One region of the Cupriavidus sp. HE11 genome, then DNA from elsewhere that is predicted to be linked to it. Evidence: predicted binding sites of a transcription regulator. Region 1 holds the regulator's gene; each other region holds the start of a gene.
What was found. Region 1 encodes LexA, which represses DNA repair genes until DNA is damaged. Its sites were predicted from a motif close to ACTGTATNNNNATACAGT; they were not measured.

Region 1 (7,603 bases):
CTTCCGCGATCGCAAAAACCTTGGATTCGGCCTCGTCGAGCAGTTCGCGCACTTCTCGCCCCTTGGGCGCGAAGGCTGCCGAGGCAATATCGTCGGCAACGGTCACAAGCTTGCGCAGCACCGAGCGCTCCCGAACGATTTCGGCATAGCGACGGATATTGGCCGCGCTCGGCGTGTTCTGTGCGAGCGAATTCAGGTACGCCAGCCCACCCACTTCCTCGGCCTTGCCGGCCACCTGGAGCATTTCGTAGACCGTGATCACGTCGGCCGGCTTGGTGGCCGAGATCAGCCGGGCAATGCTCTGAAAGATCACCCGGTGGTCGAACCGGTAGAAATCGGCCTCAGACAGGAAATCGGCAATGCGGTCCCAGGCGGCGTTATCCAGCAGCAACCCGCCAAGCACCGATTGTTCGGCCTCGATCGAGTGCGGAGGAACCTTGAGGTTGTCTAGTTGGGGATCTGCGGCGGGCGCGTTCATGGGGGGCAATTATAGCGGGGTGGGCCTGCACGGGACGGCGCCCAAAGAAAAAAGGCAGGAGCATGGCTCCTGCCTTTTCGTGCATCCGACGCACCGGTCCGGACCGGCGCATCACAGACGCGTACAGCTTAGACGTGTTCGCCCAGCACCGAAACGGTGATGTCGACCAGCACGTCGGTGTGCAGCGACACGCCAACGGTGTAGTCGCCCACCAGCTTCAGCGGGCCGTTCGGCAGACGCACTTGCGACTTCTCGACCTTGAAGCCTTGGCCTTCCAGGGCCACGGCGATGTCGGCGTTGGTCACCGAACCGAACAGACGGCCGTCCACACCCGACTTCTGGGTGATCTGGACGGTCAGGCCGTTCAGCTTCTCGCCTTCGGCTTGCGAAGCAGCCAGCTTCTCGGCGGCGGCCTTTTCCAGCTCGGCGCGCTTCACTTCGAATTCGGCGATGGCGGTTTGCGTAGCACGGCGAGCGCGCTTGGTCGGGATCAGGAAGTTACGTGCGTAACCGTCCTTCACGCGAACGATATCGCCCAGGTTGCCCAGGTTGATGACTTTTTCCAGCAGAATGACTTGCATCGTGTATTTCTCCTTGCGGTCCTGGGACTATCAGTTCTTGTGCAGGTCGGTGTACGGCATCAGCGCCAGGAAGCGGGCGCGCTTGATGGCCGTATCCAGCTGACGCTGATAGTGAGCCTTGGTACCGGTCAGACGAGCCGGCGTGATCTTGCCGTTGTCGCCGATGAAGTCCTTCAGGGTGTCCAGATCCTTGTAGTCGATCTGTTCGACGCCAGCCACGGTGAAGCGGCAGAAGCGCTTGCGCTTGAACAGCGGGTTCTGTTGCTGGAAGCGCTTCTTGTTCTTGTTGTCACGTTTGACGAATGCCATGATTCAATCCTTTTCGAATGCTTTACATCGAGTGATGTGAAAGACCAGTGTCTTGCTGTTGCGGTGCTTGCGGGCCAGAAAGCCTTCGCAGTCGAGCAGCGTGCCGAGCGGCATGCGCTCGAGCCGCTGGCCAATCGGGCCGATGCCCATGGCCACCACTGCGAATTCCACCTGCCGGGGCGTTTCCGCCTCCATCACCTCGCCGACATGCTGCAGGATGCAGTTGACGACAGGGATGCCGGCCGGCGTATAGCGAAGCGTATCTCGCTCGGCGAGCGTGGCGGTCAGCCGGAGCTGGTTCACCGCGACACAGCAGTCCGCACTCAGGCGGCCTGGCCTTCCGTGGTCGTTTGCGCGGCCTTGCGGGCTTCTTCGCGCTGCACTTCCTTCATCATCGGCGACGGAGCGGTCTCAGCCTTCTTGGTCTGGACGATCAGGTGACGCAGCACGGCGTCATTGAACTTGAACGCGTGCTCGAGTTCAGCCAGCGTGTCCTTGCCGCATTCGATGTTCAGGCAAACGTAATGAGCCTTGGCCAGCTTCTGGATCATGTAGGCCATCTGACGGCGGCCCCAGTCTTCCACGCGGTGGATCTGGCCATTTTGCGACGTGACGAGCTGCTTGTAGCGCTCGATCATCGCCGGCACTTGTTCGCTCTGGTCCGGATGGACGATAAATACGATTTCGTAATGACGCATTGACGCTCCTTTTGGGATGAGCCACCCGGGCGTCACGTCCGGTGCGGCAAGGTTGAATAGCCCGCGAGTATAGCCCGGAACCCTGCAAATCCGCAAGGCTCGGGCGCAGGGCGGGTTCAGCAGGCCATGAACACCGACTGCAGGCGCCCGGCATCGAAGCCCAGCAATGGATCGGCCGCCAGCGCAAGCAGCAGCAGCACGCGCGCCTTGTACGGGTTGAGGTCGCCCGCCGACACGAACAAACCGGCCCGCGGCGACGGATGCGCCGGTATCGACACATGCCCCGCTCCGGTACGCGAACTGCGCACCACAGCAACGCCGGCACCGGCCGCATCGGCCAGCGCCGCCGCCAGGGTTTCGTGAATCGAACCGTTCCCCGTGGCGGCCACCACCAGCCCCTTCACACCTGCCGCCACCATCGCATCGATGGCCACCCTGCCCGGCTGGGCATGGCTGACCACGATCTCCGCCAGCGGCCAGGTCGTCGGCACCGGCAAAATCGCCATGTCGCGCCGCGCCGGCATGCGCGTGAATCGAATATAGGCGTCCTGCACGTAACCGAGCGGCCCCGTATTCGGCGAGACAAACGCGTCGACAGCCGACGTGTGCGCCTTGGTCACGTCACGAGCCGCATGGATCTGCTGGTTCAGGACCACGAGCACCCCGCCACCCCTTGCATCCGGACTGGCCGCGACGCGCACGGCATCGAGCAGGTTCAGCGGGCCATCGGCCGACAGCGAGGTCGCCGGCCGCATCGCCGCCGTGATGACCACCGGCACCGGACACGTCTGCGTCAGGTGCAGGAACATCGCCGTTTCCTCAAGCGTATCGGTGCCATGCGTGATCACAATACCGGCCACATCCGGCTGAGCCGACCAGTACGCCACGCGCCCCGCCAGTTGCTGCCAGAGACCGAACGCCATGTCCTTGCTGTCGATCTGCGCCACCTGCTCGGTCGCCACGTGCGCCACATCGGCCAGCGCGGGAACCGCCTGCACCAGCTGCGACACCGGCACGGTGGCGGCCTGGTACTGGGCACTACTGGCGGGATCGCCGGACGTCCCGGCAATGGTGCCGCCAGTGGCAAGAACAACAACGCGGGGCGGCAATGACGAGGAAGCTGGCATGAATGAAGGCTGGCTTATGGACTGGCTTTAGGGGCGCACTACCCTGGATCCGACCAACGATTGTAACTGCCGCGCCGCGCCGGCTACCCCATGACAAACCCGCGAAGCCACCGGGCCGGGTTCGGTCCATGTAGAGCCCGCTGCGCAAATTGTGCTTGCACTTCACACGATACTGTATAAAATCACAGCATACTGTTTAAACATACAGTGCTTCGGCACGAGAGACCGGCGAACCATGGCGACCCTGACACCCCGGCAGCAGCAGATTTTCGATCTGATCCGCGACACGATCCGCAACACGGGCTTTCCGCCCACACGCGCCGAGATCGCCGCCGAGTTCGGTTTTTCCTCGCCCAATTCGGCCGAGGAACACCTGCGGGCGCTGGCGCGCAAGGGAGTGATCGAACTGACGCCCGGCGCATCGCGCGGCATCCGACTCAAGGTGGCACGCAGCGATTCGGAGCGTTCCGACCAGTTCACGCTGCCGATGGCTGGCGTGCTGCAACTGACACTACCGCTGGTCGGTCGCGTCGCTGCAGGCAGCCCGATCCTTGCCGCGGAGCATATCGATCGCCAATACCAAGTGGACGCCTCCGTGTTCGACGAGCGCCCTGACTACCTGCTGCGAGTACGCGGTCTGAGCATGCGCGACGCCGGCATCCTGGACGGCGACCTGCTGGCCGTCAAGAAGGCCAGCGAGGCCGCCAACGGCAAGATCGTCGTGGCCCGCCTTGGCGAAGATGTCACCGTCAAGCGCCTGAAGAAACGCGGCGACACGATCGAACTGATCGCCGAAAACCCCGATTTCCAGAATATTGTGCTCCATTCGGGCCGCGATGAATTCTCCCTGGAAGGTATCGCTGTCGGCCTGATCCGATCATCAGGCTTCTAGCGTGACCGGAGGCGCCTGACAGCGTCTCCGACTCCCGAGACTTAGGCAGCACGGCCGTCTGCCCTGGTCACCCGCTTTGCTTTGCCCACGCCGCCCCGTCCTTGCTGGACGACGGGCGCGGACCACTGCTGTCGCAAATAACGAGGTGTTGCCATGCTGCAATCGAATCCCACCGCTTCCCGCCGCCCGGTCAAGCCGGTCCCGTTCCGGCAAATCAAGGGCGTCCGCGTCTACCAGGGCGCGCAACGCCGCACGATGGTCGGCAACATGGCCGCCATCTGCCGCATGCTGGAACTCGCCGAACCGAGCACGAAGCTGCTCGACTGACGTCTTTTCGCCCGCGCCGTGCCACGCGGGCAAACGGCCCGCCTCTTCAGAGGTCAGACGCCCCGCTTTGTAAGAAGTGGAGTTGCGAGCCCACAACGTGTAATTAAGGCTTCATTTAAAACTGACAGAAGCCTGATTAAACTCACTGACGCGCACTGCATCACTGGCGTATTCGCGTCATGCGCATGACCGGACCTTGTCGACCCCGCCAAGGGCCGGTTTTTTTTGGCCGATCGCTTAGGGGGTCTGCCCGAAGAAGGCCCACCCGATCCTCAGTCTGCCAAGGGCGCGCCGAACCAGTCGGCATCGAGATCAGCCTCGAAGGCCACCGTCCAACCCGAGCCGTCGGGCACCTTGTATTTCTGAAAGTGCCCACCCACGACCCGCTCGACGGCAACGGTCTGACGGCCGCCGTCAACACCATCCACGACAAATTCAAAGTCGTCCGGCACAAACCCGTGCTTTGCACACGCGGCCGCAACCGCGTCCTGCTCTTGCTGAGGAAGATCGAAGAAGCGCTGGACCATGATCGCCTCCACTGGCATCTGGTTCTGGTATCCAGTACAGCATAGGAAATCAACAGGCGCCGGAAGCCCAACGATATACGCGCCGCGAAGCCTTGCCCAGAGCCGGTTTCCGGGCGATTCGCGGGAATACTCGAAGCCCTAAAACACCGAAAATTCCCGTGTTTTTCTCAGGGTATTCCCACGGAATTGAGGGGGCTTCGTCGCCTCCCCGGGCGCCGCGGACTCGAACCCCAGCGATCTGGCTCAACCATGCGGTTTTCTGAGAAATACTGGCAAAAAAGCTGGCAAATCGACCGGCGCCCCCCCCCGCGTAGTATCCAGCCAGCCTCAGTAAGCGCGGTTGGTCCGGCGCGCATTGTTTAGGACACGCTTCAGATGGGCTGCGATCGGGCGTTCCGCAAAGATGTGCACCGCATAGGACGCAGCGATCATCAACACGACAAGAGCCCAGAACATAATCGGGCTTTGAATGGGGGCGGCATTGAGCAGCATGTACCCGATGAACTGATGCAGAAGGTAAAGCGGGTAGCTGATGGCGCCGAGGGTAGTAGTCCGCCATGCCTTGAAAGGCCCGGTGCGCTTTGTGGCAATCAGCAGCATCGTAATGAAGAACAGGGCAACGATCAGGCCGACCACCGTCCCACTGATGGGCGTTTTATAGTACGCAGCAATGCCTGATGCCCTGCTAATGGCATGCACTGTCGCCAAACCCCACGCACTGACTATCAGTGCACCGCGGGAAATGGATAGACCTCTCGACCACGTGAGGAACAATGCTCCACCGCCGATGAAGTATGGCGCGTAGTCAGCGAGCAGCCATGGCTTGAACGCATCCAGCCCAAACACATCGACGAAGGCAGTTGCGCAGGCCCATCCCCACAGCAGCACTTCCTCTCTCTTTGTCGCGCCGAGTGCCATCGCGATTGCCACCAGCGCGTAAAACTTGATCTCGATCGCAAGCGACCAGTACGCCCCATCGATGGGCGCCACGCCTGGCCCCGAACCGAGCGACAGCATATTTGCGATGTACTGCCCAAACGTGACGGGATAGCGCGCTCCGCCGATTACTAGCGCAGTGATAAATGTGATGGTGCAGCACACCCAGAACGCTGGGAATAGCCTGGTCACACGCGAAACAACGAAGTGCCTCAGCGACCCGCTGGCCGCCGTCATGAGGATGACGAAGCCGCTGATCATAAAAAACAGATCGACGCCTAGATAGCCATACTTCGCTGCGGGGATTAACGCGGGGTAACTGAACGTAGAAAGGTCGTCGGCCGCACTGCCCCGGAACGCATAATGAAAAGCGACCACCAGCAACGCGGCGAAGAATCGCAAAAAATCGATTTCATTTACTCGTGGTGCAGACGCTTTCATTCCGTTTTTGCCGCTGGTGCCTTGATCAGGGCGCTATGTTACCCGAAGCGGCCTGATATACCTCGACCGCTCCAAACAGATGAGGATGCGCTGCTCCGGGCCGGCGGTAAGGGCCACGCGACGCCCTGGGAAGCGCCGAAGAATTAGCCTGCCTTTGTCTGCGATATACTGTATATATATACAGTATATCGCAGACACGCCCCGCCTTTCTCCGAAGCCTCGCCCGTCAGTTCCACCCGGCGGCCAGCCGGTCAACCCTGTCAGGCCGGACTACGACCGTTACTACGCTCTGGACGAAGCCGGCCGGTCCGCTGCTTCGACTACGCCGAACATTCCATGTGACAGTCCGGCGAGGGCAAGGCGTGGCAGATCAAAGACATGCTGCCAGCTTACGCGGTCGACGTCTGGACCTACTTCTTGGGCTGGGCCAGCCTGAAAGACGACAAGCCGCCCACAACCACGGCGACACCATGTTGCCGAAAGCTGCAAAGTTCACCAGCAACAGGATCAGCGCCCCGCCCGTCCGGTTAGGCACCTTCTGCGTGAGTACTGCCCAGATCGAACCGGCAAAGATGATGGCGTTCGCCATCAGGTTGATCGCCTGCATCTCAGCTCCCGATGAAGCGGCGACGGACCGCGTTCATCCACTCGGGGATCTGCCGCATCCCGTTGTTGACGATCGCCAACCCGAACACCGCTGAAGCGGCCACTGCAAGCATGTGGGTATGCTGCCTGGCATCAGGCCGAAGCGTTCCACTGCCGCGCCGCCAACCAGGCAACCGACGCCCATACTCCCCAGAAAGGAGACGCCGCGCTGCCACCAGTTCCCCGGAATGAACTTCGATGCGATTGCCGCGCCCAGCGCCGCCTCACCGCCGACCTTCGCTACCACGATTGATTCTTCATTCATTGATGCCCCGGTCACCGCTGCCGCGGCATTATTGAATTCCCATCGCGCTCGTCGCACGCGCCCACCGGTCCTGTCGGTCGGCGAGTCCGTTCGTGCCCCCATTGATGCGCCGGGTCAGCGTTACAAAGTCGCCGGAATCGGCCAGCGCGTTCAAGTTGCGGCTGTACCAGAACCACGCCGTCATCGGCTCGTCTGCTATATTCGCGCCTCGTATCCATAGGCATCTAAAAGCGCACTTTAAGACGCATGAAACTCTACGAACCAATAGCGCAACCAGCATCCGGCTCAGCGCTTGCGCCAGCCGAATCCGCCTATCGCCGAGAGATAGACGGCCTACGCGCTGTTGCGGTACTGGTCGTCGTCATATTTCATGCTTT
Region 2 (7,603 bases), 1.6 Mb from region 1:
GGACTGGACCCTTCGCTGCCGGCATTGGCCGACTGGATCAGGTCCGCCAGCGGATCGGCAGACGCAGCGGTGGGTACGGCAGCAACTGGCGCGGCAGCAGGTACGGCAGCAGGTACGGCGGTGGCCGTGGAGGCGGTGGAGGCGGTGGATGCCGTGACAGGCACGGCACCTGCGGCGACTGCGGACGTCACCTGCTGGGTCGTACTCTCCGCAATCATCGGCGGAGGTGCCACCGAAGTGCCCGTTTGTGCGCATGCGCTGAGCCCCCACGCGGCCAGGACGGCAAAGGTCAGGCGGCGGCGGGCGAATGGGCGGGAGGGAGGCAGTACGGATTGCAGCATGGACACAACTGGACCGGCGTGGACGAACTCCGGGTGGGAGGGCTCAGTTTTTAACAGGCGAACTTTTTGACAGCAAGCCGGGTTACAAAATCCCGCGATGCCGTCACAAAGCGTTGGAAATGCGTCGGGATTCCCACATTGCGGAAGATGCGATGCACCGCTCCGAAGCATGCCCCCGCGCCATGGCAAAACCGTTGCAGAAGTGCTGAATTCCTAGCGAAAACCCCCATCCGGCAGGGCGTCCGTGCTTAAAACGCCACCGCTATAATCGACCGACCTGTCTTCCGCGTAACACAATTATCGGGTGCAAGGCAGTCACGCATACATATCTATAAAAGAGGAGATGTCCATGGAACGTCGTTCCTTCCTGTTGAAGGCTTCGGCCGTAGCAGCCACGGGTGCGCTTGCCGCCTGTGGCAAGGAAGACAAGCCCGCAGCCCCCGCCGCATCGGCCAGCGCACCGGGTGCGCCCGCCGTCATCGGCAGCAATCCGGCGGTGGAATGGCGCCTGGCGTCGAGCTTCCCGAAGTCGCTGGACACCATCTACGGTGCGGCCGAACTGCTGAGCCAGCGCGTGAAGGAACTGACCGACGGCAAGTTCAACATCAAGGTGTTCGCCGCCGGTGAAATCGTGCCGGGCCTGCAGGTGCTGGACGCCGTGCAGAACCAGACCGTGCAGATCGGTCACACGGCCGGCTACTACTACTTCGGCAAGAACCCGACGTTGTGCTTCGATACGACGATTCCGTTCGGCCTGACCGCACGCCAGCAGAACGCCTGGATGATGCAGGGCAACGGCATGAAGCTGATGCGCGAGTTCTTCAAGGAATACAACGTCGTCAACTTCATGGGCGGCAACACGAATGCCCAGATGGGCGGCTGGTTCCGCAAGGAAATCAAGACCGTGGCCGACCTGCAGGGCCTGAAGTACCGCGTGGCCGGCTTTGCCGGCGTGGTGCTGTCGCGCCTGGGCGTGGTGCCGCAGCAGATTGCCGGTGGTGACATCTACCCGGCGCTGGAAAAGGGCACGATCGACGCTGCCGAATGGGTGGGCCCGTACGACGACGAGAAGCTCGGCTTCTACAAGGTGGCGCCGTACTACTACTACCCGGGCTGGTGGGAAGGCAGCGCGCAGCTGTCGTTCTACGCATCGCAACCCGAGTACGACAAGCTGCCGGCGCTCTACAAGCGTGCGCTGGAGACGGCCACCATCGAGGCGCATACCAACATGATGGCCAAGTACGATACCGTGAACCCGCAGGCGCTGGCCCGCCTGCTCGAAAACGGCGTGAAGCTGCGTCCGTTCTCGAAGGAGATCATGGAAGCCTGCTTCAAGGCCACGCAGGAAGCGTACGCCGACGAAAGCGCCAAGAATCCGTCGTTCAAGAAGATCTTCGACGACTGGCGCGTCTTCCGCAACAACGAGGCCGCCTGGTTCAACGTGGCCGAGCAGGCATTCGCGCAATTCAGCTACGCGCGCAAGCTGTAAGCGGAGCCGTTCTGGCCACTAGGCCATTCCGGTTACTCGAAAAGCCCGGCTTCGGCCGGGTTTTTTCATGGCGCCACGCACCGGTCCACACCCCGGTAGAATCCGCCCCACAACCGGACTTCTACCCGGAATATTCCCATGCAACTTGGCATTTTCTACGCCCTGCTGGCGTACATCATCTGGGGCCTGCTGCCCCTCTACATCAAGTCCCTGCACGGCGTGGCGCCGCTGGAAATCCTGCTGCACCGCATGGTGTGGTCGCTGGTATTCCTGGGCGCAATACTGCTGTGGCGCCGGCACTTCGGCTGGCTGCGCGAAGTGGCGGCCAATCCGCGCCTGATCCTGAACTTTGCGGCCAGTGCCGGCCTGCTGTGCTGCAACTGGTTCCTCTATATCTGGGCGGTGTCGGCCGACCGCGTCGTGGATGCCAGCCTTGGGTACTTCATCAACCCGCTGTTCAGCGTGCTGCTGGGCGTACTGCTGCTGCACGAGCGGCTGCGTCCGGTGCAGTGGCTGTCGATCGCCATTGCGGCCGCTGGCGTGCTCTGGCTGACATGGTCGGCGGGACAACTGCCGTGGATTGCGTTGGGACTGGCGGCGTCGTTTGGTGGCTATGGCCTGCTGCGCAAGACCGGTGCGCTCGGCGCGCTGGAAGGTCTGTCGCTGGAAACGTTGATCCTGTTTCCGCTGGCAGCGGCGGCCCTGGGTTTCCTGGTACTGACCGGGCACGACACCACGCGCAGCGCAGCCACGGGTACGCAGATCCTGCTGCTGCTGGCCGGCCCGGTCACGGCGGTGCCGCTGCTGTTCTTTGCCGCTGGCGCCCGCCGCATTCCGCTGTCGCTGCTTGGCCTGTTGCAGTACGCGGGGCCGACGATCCAGCTGGGCCTGGGCATCTGGCTCTATCACGAGCCATTTCCGGCACAGAAGCAGATTGGCTATGCGCTGATCTGGATCTCGCTGGCGATCTACGCGACCGAGGGTCTGCTGGTCAGCCGGTTCACCAGCAAACGATCCATCGATACAAAAAATGAGGCCGCATAAAAATAGGCAGTAATCATCCGTCATGCGAATAGTTGAGGCGGCCAACCCCTATTTCGGAAACAAGGTCGCCCCACTATACTGTACGTTTATACAGTATTGATTCCCTTTCCTCAGCCATGCCCCCGAACGCCTCCCGGCGCATTGCCCATCTCGATATGGACGCGTTCTACGCTTCGGTGGAACTGTTGCGCTATCCGGACCTGCGCGGGCAGCCGGTGGTGATCGGCGGCGGCCGTAATGCGGTGCCCGAGGTGCTGCCAGACGGATCGCGCCGCTATGCGCGCCTGCGCGACTATGTGGGCCGGGGTGTGGTCACCACATCCACCTACGAGGCCCGTGCCCTGGGCGTGTTTTCGGCCATGGGCATGATGAAGGCGGCGAAGCTGGCACCCGACGCGATTCTGCTGCCCACGGACTTCGACGCCTACCGTCGCTACTCCGGACTGTTCAAGGCAGCGGTCAGAACATTCACCGGACAAATAGAAGATCGCGGTATCGATGAGATATATATCGATCTGAGTGATATAGAAGGCGAGCCGCACGAGGTAGCCGGCTGTATCAAGGCCGCCGTTCACGAAGCCACGGGTTTGACATGCTCGATCTGCGTGGCACCGAACAAGCTGCTGGCCAAGATCGGCTCCGAGCTCGACAAGCCCAACGGGCTGACCATCCTGACGCCTGCCGATATCCCCACGCGCGTCTGGCCGCTGGCCGCGCGCAAGGTCAACGGCATCGGGCCCAAGGCGGCCGAGAAGCTGCAGGCCATCGGCATCGACACGGTGGGAGACCTGGCCGAAGCCGATCTCGCGCTGCTGCAGGCCCATTTCGGCCGCAACTACGCAGGCTGGCTGGTGGAAGTGGCCCATGGCCGCGACGATCGCCAGGTGGTGGTCAGTTCCGAGCCCAAGTCGATGAGCCGCGAAACCACGTTCGAACGTGACCTGCATCCCCGTACCGACCGCCCCATGCTGTCGGAACAGTTCACCAGGCTGTGCATGCGGGTGGCCGACGACCTGCGGCGCAAGGGATACGTGGGGCGCACTGTGGGCATCAAACTGCGCTTTGACGATTTCCATACCGTCACGCGCGACCTGACGATGACAGCCCACACTGCCGATGGCGCGATGATCCGGCGCGGTGCCACCGAGTGCCTGAAGCGCATTCCGCTGGAGCGGCGCATCCGGCTGCTGGGCGTGCGCGTCAGCGCCCTGCTGCCGGCCGCCGAGCAGGGCGACGATCCGGCCCCGGTGCAGGAAGAATTCCGCTTCGACGACGAGGCGGAGGGCTGAGCCCGCCAAAAGCCCCCACGTCATACGGCCCTATCTATCTCCCGGTAGAATCGGCGGCTTCGACGGGCGTAGACCGAGAGCGCCCTGCTCCACCTCCGCCCCAAGCGCGCCCCATGAGCACATCCGCCGTCACCGCCCAACCTACCGCTGCCCCTGCCGCCTGGATCACGCCCTTGCTGGCCGTGGCCTGCGGCATGATCGTTGCCAACCTGTACTACGCGCAGCCGCTGGTCGGGCCGATTGCACGCGCGCTGCAGCTGTCGCCGGAAATCGCCGGCCTGATCGTCACGCTGATCCAGATCGGCTACTGTGTCGGCCTGCTGCTGCTGGTGCCGCTGGGCGATATCGTCGAGAACCGCAAGCTTGTGCTGACGCTGGTGGGCGGCTGCGCGATGGCCCTGCTGGCGGCGGCGCTGGCTACGCATGCCGGCGTGTTCCTGGTGGCAGGTTGCGCGATCGGGCTGTGCTCGGTGGCGGTGCAGGTGCTGGTGCCGTTTGCGGCGCATCTGGCGCCCGAACATGCGCGCGGCAGAGCGGTCGGCAATGTCACCAGCGGACTGCTGATGGGCATCATGCTTGCGCGTCCGGTATCGAGCCTGGTGTCGGACCTGTTCGGCTGGCACGCGATCTTTGCCGCGTCGGCCGTGGCGATGGTGCTGCTTGGCATCGTGCTGGCGCGCAAGCTGCCGCAGCGCCAGCCTGCGCCAGGCGTCAACTACATCCAGATGCTTGGCTCGATGCGCCATCTGCTGCGTACCCAGCCGGTGCTGCGCCGCCGCGCCGCCTACCAGGCCGCCATGTTCGGCGTGTTCAGCCTGTTCTGGACCACCACGCCGCTGTACCTGGCCGGGCCAGCCTTCCACATGTCGCAAACCGGCATCGCCATCTTCGCGCTGGTGGGTGTGGCCGGGGCGATTGCCGCGCCCATGGCGGGCCGCTACGCCGACCGTGGCCACAGCCGGCAAATGACCGCGCTGGCGCTTGCGCTGGGCGCGGCATCGTTCCTGCTGAGCCGGGTGGGCACCGAGGGCTCGCTGCTGTCGTTGCTGTCGCTGACGGTGGCCGCCGTGCTGCTCGACTTCGCTGTGTCGACCAACCTGGTGATCGGCCAGCGCGCCATCTTCTCGCTGTCCGACGAACATCGCAGCCGCCTGAATGGTCTCTACATGGCCATCTTCTTCGTGGGCGGCGCCATCGGCTCGTCGGTGGGTGCCTGGGCCTATGCGCGCGCCGGCTGGCCGCTGGCAAGCTGGATCGGCTTCGCCCTGCCCGCCATCGCGCTGCTGTACTTCCGTACGGAACGTCGTTGATCGGCTAATTCTGCCGGCCTGGTCAGGCCGCAAAGATTGAAGTTTCAGCTACGATGCCACCGCGCGGCGCAACGCGGCGCGCGCCAGCAGGCGCGTGGAGTCGAGCGTCGGCAATGACGAATTGCCATCGTCGATGATCAGTGGAATCTCGGTGCAGCCCAGCACCACTGCGTCGCAACCACTGTCCCGCAGGCCGTCGATCACGCGCTGGAACGTGGCTATCCCTTCCGGCGTGGCGATGCCAGGTACCAACTGGTTCATGATCACGTGGTCGATCACCGCGCGGTCTTCCACGGGAGGCCGCACTGCCACCAGCCCGCGTGTGGCCAGCGCCGCCGGATAGACCTCGCTGTCCACCAGCCATCGCGTGCCGGTGATGCCCAGCCGACGGAAGCCGCGTTCCAGGGCGGCGTCGGCCACTACGTCGGCGATGGAAAGCCATGGCAGCGGCGACGTTGGCTGCACCAGGCCCAGCGCCGCGTGGATCGTGTTGTCGGGGCAGATCACGAAATCGGCGCCGGCTGCCGCCAGCTTGTACGCCGAGCGCAGCATCAGGTTCGCCACGCCCTGGAGGTCGCCACGATCGAGGCATGCCACATAGGCGGAAAGCGACGGCGTATGCATCGTAATTTCCGGATGTCCGTGCGCGCCGAGGTGGCCGGCGCCTTCCATGCAGATCGTGCGATAGCACAGTGCCGCCCCTTCGGCGGAACAGGCCGCGATGCCGATGTGCTGTGGCATGAGAACGCTCCTTGATGATTGGCAGGCTTTCATGATGGCACGCGCCACGCGGCTGCACTACACTGAGCCGGCGCGCCACACCGTGGCGTGTCCCGCCGTCGATGTTGCAGGCGAAAGTCGCCGTTTCACTACCCGCCCCTGGGCGGGCCTTGCCGGGGAGACGTTCGATGTCATGGCGCAAACTGCTGCCGCGGCCGCGCTGGCTACCGCGTGCGGCGCTGATGCACCCGCAGCGCGTGGTGATCGTCGGCTTCGGCCTGGCGATGCTGCTGATGCTTATCGTCGGCGCGCGCGACCTGTACCTGTTGCGCGAACGCGTGCTGTCATCGCGCCAGCACGACCTGACATTGCGTGCACTGGGGGGCGAAGCGGTATTCGCCGCCGAACGCTCCAAGCTCGTCTTCGTGCGCGACTACGCGCAGCAATTGATCACCCTCTACGCCAGTGGCGTGGCGCCGGCCGATCCGGCCGTGGAGCGCGCCTTTGCCCAGCGCAATGACCCCGTCTGGCAAATGGAGGTGCCGCTTGGCGATGCGCCGGTGATCGGTGCAGCGCCAGCGCTGCTCGACGACCTTGAAGGTTTCGATCGCCGCGACGCCGATCTGCGCGCCGACCTCTACGCGGCGCGGCAACTGAGCCATGTGCTCGGCCTGAGCCTGCGCCTGCGCGATGGCAAGGACGCCGATGGCACGGTGAGCTATATCTCCAGCAACGGGCTTTACGTCACCTATCCCCCGCTCCCGCCGGACAAGGCGCCGGCACTCTTCAAGCGATTCAGCGACATCTCGTATTACCGCGACGTGCTGCCCGAGCGCGACAGCTCCCGCGAGATTCGCTGGACGCGCGTGTACACGCAGTTCGAAAGCACGCAGCTGCGCACGACGCTGAGCATTCCGGTCTACGTGGCCGACCGCTTTCGTGGCGTGGTTGCCGTCGACGTGGAACTGTGGCGCCTGCGCGATCTGATCGGCGTGCCTGACGACGCCGGCACCACGCGGTACCTGATCGACTATCGCGGCGGCATCATCGCGTCGAGCCAGCACAACGTCCGCATCGATATGCACTGGCCTGATGATGTGGGCACGGCCTGGCGCCGGGTTCCGGTGCAGGAGCTGTTCGGCGCAGGCGCCGGCATCCGTCACGTGGATGGCCAGTACCTGATCTATCAGCCAGTGGGGCAGCGCGGCACCTGGCTGCTGGTGGAGACCTTCAGCGATGCCGATGTGTGGCGCGCAGTCCTGCAACGCACCAGCGCCCCGCTGTTGTCGATCTGGCTGGCCCTGCCGCTTCTGATGTTTGTGACGCTGCGGGTGGTGACGCTGCTGTTCCGGCATTACGTGGAGGCCGGCGAGACGCTGCAGCGGCTCGCCGAGACCGACCCGCTCACCG
Region 3 (7,603 bases), 1.5 Mb from region 1:
GTTGGCTTCGTCCGGACCACCGATCTCACCGATCATGACCACGGCGTCCGTATCCGGATCGTCGTTGAACATCTTCATCACGTCGATGTGCTTCAGGCCGTTGATGGGGTCGCCACCAATGCCGACAGCCGACGACTGGCCCAGGCCCAGCGCGGTCAGCTGGCCCACGGCTTCGTACGTCAGCGTGCCCGAGCGCGACACCACGCCGATACGGCCCTTGCGGTGGATGTGACCCGGCATGATGCCGATCTTGATTTCGTCCGGCGTGATCAGGCCCGGGCAGTTCGGTCCCAGCAGCAGGGTCTTCTTGTTCTGCTTACGCATCTTGTCCTTGACTTCCATCATGTCACGGACGGGGATGCCTTCGGTAATGCAGACCACCAGGTCCAGGTCGGCGTCGACGGCTTCCCAGATGGCAGCAGCAGCGCCGGCGGGCGGCACGTAGATCACCGACACGGTGGCGCCGGTCTGTTCCTTGGCGTCCTTCACGCTGGCGTAGATAGGAATGCCTTCGAAGTCTTCGCCGGCCTTCTTCGGGTTCACGCCGGCAACGAACGCGTTCTTGCCGTTGGCATAGTCACGGCAGCCACGGGTGTGGAACTGGCCGGTCTTGCCGGTGATGCCCTGGGTGATGACCTTCGTGTCCTTGTTGATCAGAATGCTCATTTGCTAGTCCTTTTAGTCGCCCCGCCCGGCTGCGGCCGGGCGGCAACGAAAGTTGTCCTTACTTGCCAGCGACAGCGGCCACGACCTTCTGGGCGGCTTCTTCCATCGTGTCAGCCGAGATGATCGGCAGACCGGAATCGGCCAGCATCTTGCGACCCAGTTCTTCGTTGGTGCCCTTCATGCGGACGACCAGCGGCACGCCCAGCTGCACGGCCTTCGACGCGGTGATCACGCCTTCGGCGATCACGTCGCAGCGCATGATGCCGCCGAAGATGTTGACCAGGATGGCCTGCACGTTCGGGTTCTTCAGCATCAGCTTGAAGGCTTCGGTCACCTTCTCGGTGGTGGCACCGCCGCCAACGTCCAGGAAGTTGGCCGGCTCGCCGCCGAACAGCTTGATGGTGTCCATGGTGGCCATGGCCAGGCCGGCGCCGTTCACCAGGCAGCCGATGTTGCCGTCCAGCGAGATGTAGGCCAGGTCGAACTTCGAGGCTTCGATTTCGTTGGCGTCTTCTTCGTCCAGATCACGGTACGCAACGATTTCCGGGTGACGGAACAGTGCGTTCGAGTCGAAGTTGAACTTGGCGTCCAGGGCGATGACCTTGCCGTCGCCGGTCAGGATCAGCGGGTTGATTTCGGCCAGCGAAGCGTCGGTTTCCCAGAACGCCTTGTACAGGCCTTGCAGTGCCTGGCGAGCCTGGGCGATGCTGGCGTCGGGCACGCCGATCTTGCGGGCGATGTCGTCGGCGTCAGCGTCCTTCAGGCCTTCGGCCGGATCAACGATCAGCGTGTGGATCTTTTCCGGGGTGTGGGCAGCGACTTCCTCGATGTCCATGCCGCCTTCGCTCGATGCCATCAGGGCCACCTTCTGCGACACGCGGTCCACCACCAGCGAAACGTACAGTTCCTTCTTGATGTCGGCGCCTTCTTCGATCAGCAGGCGGTTGACCTTCTTGCCTTCCGGGCCGGTCTGGTGCGTCACCAGCGTCATGCCGAGAATGTTGCTGGCGTAGGTCTTCACCTCGTCGATGCTCTTGGCCACCTTCACGCCGCCGCCCTTGCCGCGGCCGCCTGCGTGGATCTGTGCCTTGACAACCCACACCGGGCCGCCGAGCTGTTCAGCCGCCTTCAGGGCCTCTTCGACCGAGAAAGCCGGGATGCCGCGCGGAACCGGCACATTGTATTTGCGCAGGATTTCCTTGCCTTGATACTCATGGATATTCATGCGTGTTTCCTTTCGGGTAGGCGTAAAGGGATTGGAAAAATAGTTGGAGACGAAGGGCTTGCGCCTGTTTCCTAGAGCCGACCGTGACGGTCAGCCCGACGTACCGTTGGGCCGGTGGGCCAGGGTGTCTTCGCCACCTGATGCGGGGGCATCGGCGCGTGACGCGGTCTGGGGGGACGACGCCGCAGCGCCGGCTTTCGGTTTCGGCTGGTGACCATACCAGCGCGGGTAAAACTGGCGAACCACCTCGCCCTCGAAATGGAGCGCGTGGCATCCATGGAGTTGCATCGGTGGTTCGGGATTGGGATCGTCGGCGCCGTCGCGAATCTTGAACACGTCGCCCGCGAAGGCCTGGATGGCTGCGGTCGGCAGCACGCCGGCCAGTTCGGTGAGATGGGTGCAGCCGGCCACATGGCCCAGCCGGTCGCGCACGGCCTTGCGGAACCCCTTCATCAGGTTCAGGCCGATCAGCTTGCGGTAAGCCGGGCCGATCGTGTCGCAATGCGTCGGATAAGGCACCCAGTCAGAGCATGCCTCGGCGTCCACGATATTCAGGCGCAGATCGATCGTCACGCGCAGCCACAGATCGTGCAGCGGCTGGCCTTCGGGACGGATGCGGTTGGCGGCCAATTCGATATCGCGCGGCTTCGTATCGGTCAGCCGGGCCTCGATGTCCCACAGGCCGTCATCCCGCAAATACGCTTCGGCCGTGATGGCACGGCGATGACGCAAGGCACGGTTGACGGGTGGGGAAAGCGGCATGACAGCGGGGCTGAAGCGGCAGGCTGAACGTGGCGGAATTCGGGGGCGGTACTTACGCGGGGTTCGCTACGGCGAACTTCGCGGCTTGCTTCCGTCCGGGCAGCCCGGCGCACGCCGGACGGCCGCCTGGGCCGGGGAACTCGTGGAGTTTAACATGCCGCGCTGCTTTGACCGGGAACATCCTGCGCGACAGTCTGTCCGGCCCGGATTGTTGCAATGACAAAGACGTCAAACCCGCTCCACATCAGGGTTTCCGGCCTGCGGCGCGAAGTGGCGCTGCGTTGCATCAGTGGTACGACAACTGGCTTGACGTCCGCACGAATACCCCTTATGCGTACGCAGGTATGCAGATGGCCACCCGGTGTTGCTACTCGCCGTCGTACTCGTCTTCGGCGCCCCGGATGATCTTGCCGATCACCGCACGCGAGAACCCGCGAGCCATCATGAACCGGATCTGCTTGGCCTTCGCCTCAGGTGAATCGGGCGGCACACCGAAGCGCTTGCGCCAGACTTCGGCGGCCCGCTCCAGTTCGGTATCGCGCAACCGGTCCTGGAGGTCGCGCAGTTGATCGTTGCCCAGCTGGTGCGTCTTGGCCTCCTGCATCACCCGCGCCGCGCCATATCGGCTGGCGCGCCGGTTGACCAGGCTGTCGACGAAGCGATCATTCGACAGCCAGTTTTCACGCTCCAGCGCGTCGAGCAAGGCTTCCACTTCCTCCGCCGATTCGGCATGGGGCGCCAGCTTGCGCGCCAGCTCGGCACGGCTGTGCTCGCGGCGCGACAGATAGCCAACGGCGCGGGCCTTGAGGGAAAGCGGAGGACGGGTTCCGGCCATCAGGAATCAGGGAAGCGTTTCGGGAAAAGGAAGGGGCAGAAAACAAAAAAGCCGCCGCACTGTCATGCGACGGCTTTCGTTGCCGGCAGGCGTCAACCTCAGCCTTCGAGTTCGGCCGGCGCGCCCAGCGTGGTGTTCGTCGGGGCCACACCCAGTGCCGCACGCACCTTGTTTTCGATCTCGGCGGCGATGTCCGGATTCTCGCGCAGGTATTCACGCGCGTTGTCCTTGCCCTGACCGATCTTGTCGCCGTTGTAGCTGTACCACGCACCCGACTTCTCGACGATCTTGGCATCCACGCCCAGGTCGATGATCTCGCCCTGACGCGAAATACCCTGGCCGTAGAGGATGTCGAAGAACGCCTCGCGGAACGGCGGCGAGACCTTGTTCTTGACCACCTTGACCTTGGTCTCGTTGCCCACCACTTCGTCGCCCTTCTTGATCGAGCCGATACGGCGAATGTCCAGGCGTACCGAGGCGTAGAACTTCAGCGCGTTACCGCCGGTCGTGGTTTCAGGCGAACCAAACATCACACCGATCTTCATGCGGATCTGGTTGATGAAGATGACCAGGCAGTTGGTGCGCTTGATGGTGCCGGTCAGCTTGCGCAGCGCCTGGCTCATCAGGCGGGCCTGCAGACCCGGCAGCGAATCACCCATCTCGCCTTCGATTTCGGCCTTCGGCACCAGCGCTGCCACCGAGTCGATCACGATCAGGTCGATCGAGCCCGAGCGCACCAGCGCGTCGGTGATTTCCAGTGCCTGCTCTCCGGTGTCCGGCTGGGAGATCAGCAGGTTGCCCACATCCACGCCGAGCTTGCCGGCGTACTGCACGTCCAGCGCGTGTTCCGCGTCGATGAACGCGCAGGTGCCGCCCAGCTTCTGCATTTCGGCAACAACCTGCAGCGTCAGCGTGGTCTTGCCCGACGATTCCGGGCCGTAGATCTCGACCACGCGGCCGCGCGGCAGGCCGCCGACGCCCAGCGCGATGTCCAGGCCCAGCGATCCGGTGGACACCACCTGGATATCCTGTTCGACGTCGCCATCGCCCAGGCGCATGATCGAGCCCTTGCCGAACTGCTTCTCGATCTGGGAGAGCGCGGCGGCAAGCGCCTTCTGCTTCTCAGCGCTTACGCCGGCGCCGGCCTTCTTGTCGTCCATGGTCGTCCTTCAGTCAATGGGTGGTCAATTGGTGTATAAATAGGCCGCATGCGGCGTGGCGCCTGCTTTTCAAGCCTTTTCCGATCAATTTCGGAGGCTTTCCGAAGCCTTTCGGCGCCGTGACTCGCCAGTCCCGGCCCTGCGCCGGTCCCTTCCGGGACCACTCTCGCGGAATGTCGGGTACTGTATAAAAAAACAGTATGCTTGGCAAGCCCCACCGGCACCGCAAACCGGAGGCCGGCGATGCCGGCCCGAAAAAGGTGTCAAGGGTGGAGACAAACCATGCGGATTCTGATCGCCGAAGATGACGACGTGCTGGCGGACGGCCTGACACGGTCGTTGCGCCAATCCGGCTATGCCGTCGACCACGTCGCCAATGGCGTGGAAGCCGACTCGGCCCTTTCCACGCAGAATTTCGACCTGCTGATCCTGGACCTTGGCCTGCCCCGCATGCCAGGCCTGGAGGTGCTCAAGCGGCTGCGCGCGCGCGGCGCGATGCTGCCGGTGATGATCCTGACCGCGGCCGACGGCGTGGACGAACGCGTCAAGGGGCTCGACCTGGGCGCCGACGACTACATGGCAAAGCCGTTCGCGCTGTCCGAACTGGAGGCGCGCGTGCGCGCGCTGGTGCGGCGCGGCGCCGGCGGCGGGGCCACGCTGATGCGCCACGGCCCGCTGGCCTTCGACCAGGTCGGCCGCATCGCCTTCCTCAACGACCAGATGCTGGACCTGTCGGCGCGCGAGATCGGCCTGCTGGAAATCCTGCTCACGCGCAGCGGCCGGCTGGTGTCGAAGGAACAACTCGTCGACCACCTGTGCGAATGGGGCGAGGAAGTCAGCAACAACGCCATCGAAGTCTACGTGCATCGCCTGCGCAAGAAGATCGAGGTGGGTGGCATCCGCATTGCCACCGTGCGCGGCCTGGGCTACTGCCTGGAGAAATTCCAGCCGGCCATGGCCACCCACGGCTGACGCGAACCGCCCATGAGCCTGCTGCGCCTGCCCTGGCGACGCCATCCCGCCGCAGGCACCGCCCCCCTGCCTGAACCCGCGCGCCCCACGCTGGCCGATGCCGCCGCCGAGGACTCGGCGCTGGCCGACGCCCTGCCTCACCTGGAAGAATCGTCGGCCCATCCCGCGCCGCGCTCGCTGTTCGGCGAAATCCTGGACTGGATGCTGGCGCCGCTGCTGCTGCTCTGGCCGATGAGCATCGCGGTCACGTACCTGGTCGCAAAGTCGATTGCCAACGGGCCGTTCGATCGTGCGCTGGAGGCCAGCGCCATCGTGCTGTCGCAGCAGGTGCGCGAAGTGAACGGGCGCGTGACGCTGCAGTTGCCGCTGTCGGCCCGCGAGATCCTGCGCGCCGACGAGACCGACAACATCTATTACCAGGTGGTGGGCAAGCGCGGCGAGTACGTGGCTGGCGACCACGACCTGCCGCTGCCGCCCGAAGAGGAACAGGGCCATGCCGGGCTGGTGTCGATGCGTGACGACCGCGTGGCCGGTAACGATGTGCGCGTGGCTTATACCTATGTCGACCTGAAAAATGTCGGCGGCAACCAGCCGGTGCTGGTGCAGGTGGCCGAGACGCTGGACAAGCGCGCCCGGCTGGCCAACGAGATCATCAAGGGCGTGATCCTGCCGCAGTTCGTGATCCTGCCGCTGGCCGTGGTGCTGGTGTGGTTCGGGCTCACGCGCGGGCTGGCCCCGCTGACGGCCATCCAGCAGCGCATCCGCTCGCGCAATCCTGGCGATACCAGCCCCATCGACGAGCGCGCCGCGCCGCAGGAAATCACGCCGCTGGTGGCATCGTTCAACGACCTGCTGGCCCAGCTGGACCAGTCCGTGCAGACACAGAAGCGTTTCATTGCCGATGCCGCGCACCAGATGAAGACACCGCTGGCGGGGCTGCGCATGCAGGCCGAACTGGCGCAGCGCGAGCAGTCGCCCGAGGAACTGCGCCGGTCGCTGGCGCAGATTGCCGGCAGCTCCGAGCGCACGGCACACCTGGTAACGCAGCTGCTGTCGCTGGCGCGCATGGAAAACCTGGCCGGCGCCGGCGGCATGGCGCCGCTGGATCTTGCCGCACTGGCGCGCGATGTGGTCAAGGACTGGCTGCCGCAGGCATGGGCGCGCAACATCGACCTGGGGCTGGAAGCCGACGACCATCCCGTGATGATCACCGGCAACCGGCTGATGCTGACCGAAATGCTCAACAACCTCGTGGACAACGCCATCCGCTACACACCCACCGGCGGCCACGCCACGGTGCGCGTGACCAGCGATGCGTTCGAGCCGTTCGCCTACCTGGATGTGGAAGACACGGGGCCGGGCATCGCGCCCACCGAGCGCGAACGGGTGATGGAGCGCTTCTACCGTGTGCTGGGCACCAACACCGAAGGCAGTGGCCTGGGGCTGGCCATCGTGCGCGAAATCGTGCAGCAGCATGGCGGCGAGGTAACCATCGACGACAACGTCTACCAGACGTCGCCACGGCTGGCCGGCGCGCGCCTGCGCATTACCCTGCGCCGCACCACACCGGAAGAGAGCGCGGCATGATCCGGAAAAAGCCCCGCGACCGCATGACGCCGCTGGAACGGCACGCCTGGCATCACAACGTGCGATGGATCCTGGCACTGCTGGCCGCGTGGTTCGTGATCACGTTCGGCGTAAGCTGGTTTGCGCGCGAACTGCGCTTTGACTTCCTGGGCTGGCCCTTTTCGTTCTGGATGGCCGCGCAGGGATCGCTGATTCTTTACGTGCTGATGGCCGCGCTGTATGCCTGGCGCATGAACCGCGCCGATGACGACATGCACGCCCGCGAAAACGAGCTGGCCGGCGCCGGCACCGAAGCCCACCCGGCGCCACCCGTCCAACCTGACAGTGGCAGCGGCGAACGCCGTCACGACACGATCTAAGGGTTTCCTCTGGGGCCGTGCGCATTGCTGCGGCGCA

Region 2: dinB (DNA polymerase IV) is a predicted target of LexA. The motif match lies at 2,952-2,969, and genes of this name have one in related genera.
Region 3: recA (recombinase RecA) is a predicted target of LexA. The motif match lies at 4,831-4,848, and genes of this name have one in related genera.

The regions. Positions count from the first base shown of each region.
Region 1 covers NZ_CP184464.1:294,563-302,165, forward strand. Annotated here, with positions in the region: gene ACOABP_RS01345 (replicative DNA helicase) at 1-478, opposite strand, end outside; gene rplI (50S ribosomal protein L9) at 607-1,059, opposite strand; gene rpsR (30S ribosomal protein S18) at 1,090-1,368, opposite strand; gene priB (primosomal replication protein N) at 1,372-1,671, opposite strand; gene rpsF (30S ribosomal protein S6) at 1,692-2,066, opposite strand; gene ACOABP_RS01370 (asparaginase) at 2,183-3,193, opposite strand; gene lexA (transcriptional repressor LexA) at 3,429-4,085, shown strand; gene ACOABP_RS01380 (hypothetical protein) at 4,239-4,412, shown strand; gene ACOABP_RS01385 (hypothetical protein) at 4,685-4,939, opposite strand; gene ACOABP_RS01390 (acyltransferase family protein) at 5,267-6,316, opposite strand; gene ACOABP_RS01395 (hypothetical protein) at 6,687-6,923, opposite strand; gene ACOABP_RS01400 (acyltransferase family protein) at 7,473-7,603, shown strand, end outside.
Region 2 covers NZ_CP184464.1:1,877,719-1,885,321, forward strand. Annotated here, with positions in the region: gene ACOABP_RS08740 (carbohydrate porin) at 1-341, opposite strand, end outside; gene ACOABP_RS08745 (TRAP transporter substrate-binding protein) at 691-1,830, shown strand; gene rarD (EamA family transporter RarD) at 1,969-2,874, shown strand; gene dinB (DNA polymerase IV) at 2,991-4,163, shown strand; gene ACOABP_RS08760 (MFS transporter) at 4,277-5,473, shown strand; gene ACOABP_RS08765 (aspartate/glutamate racemase family protein) at 5,522-6,214, opposite strand; gene ACOABP_RS08770 (diguanylate cyclase) at 6,382-7,603, shown strand, end outside.
Region 3 covers NZ_CP184464.1:2,492,268-2,499,870, reverse strand. Annotated here, with positions in the region: gene sucD (succinate--CoA ligase subunit alpha) at 1-666, opposite strand, end outside; gene sucC (ADP-forming succinate--CoA ligase subunit beta) at 725-1,891, opposite strand; gene ACOABP_RS11600 (DUF2889 domain-containing protein) at 1,982-2,653, opposite strand; gene recX (recombination regulator RecX) at 3,021-3,488, opposite strand; gene recA (recombinase RecA) at 3,587-4,648, opposite strand; gene ACOABP_RS11585 (response regulator transcription factor) at 4,931-5,620, shown strand; gene ACOABP_RS11580 (sensor histidine kinase N-terminal domain-containing protein) at 5,633-7,207, shown strand; gene ACOABP_RS11575 (DUF4212 domain-containing protein) at 7,204-7,566, shown strand.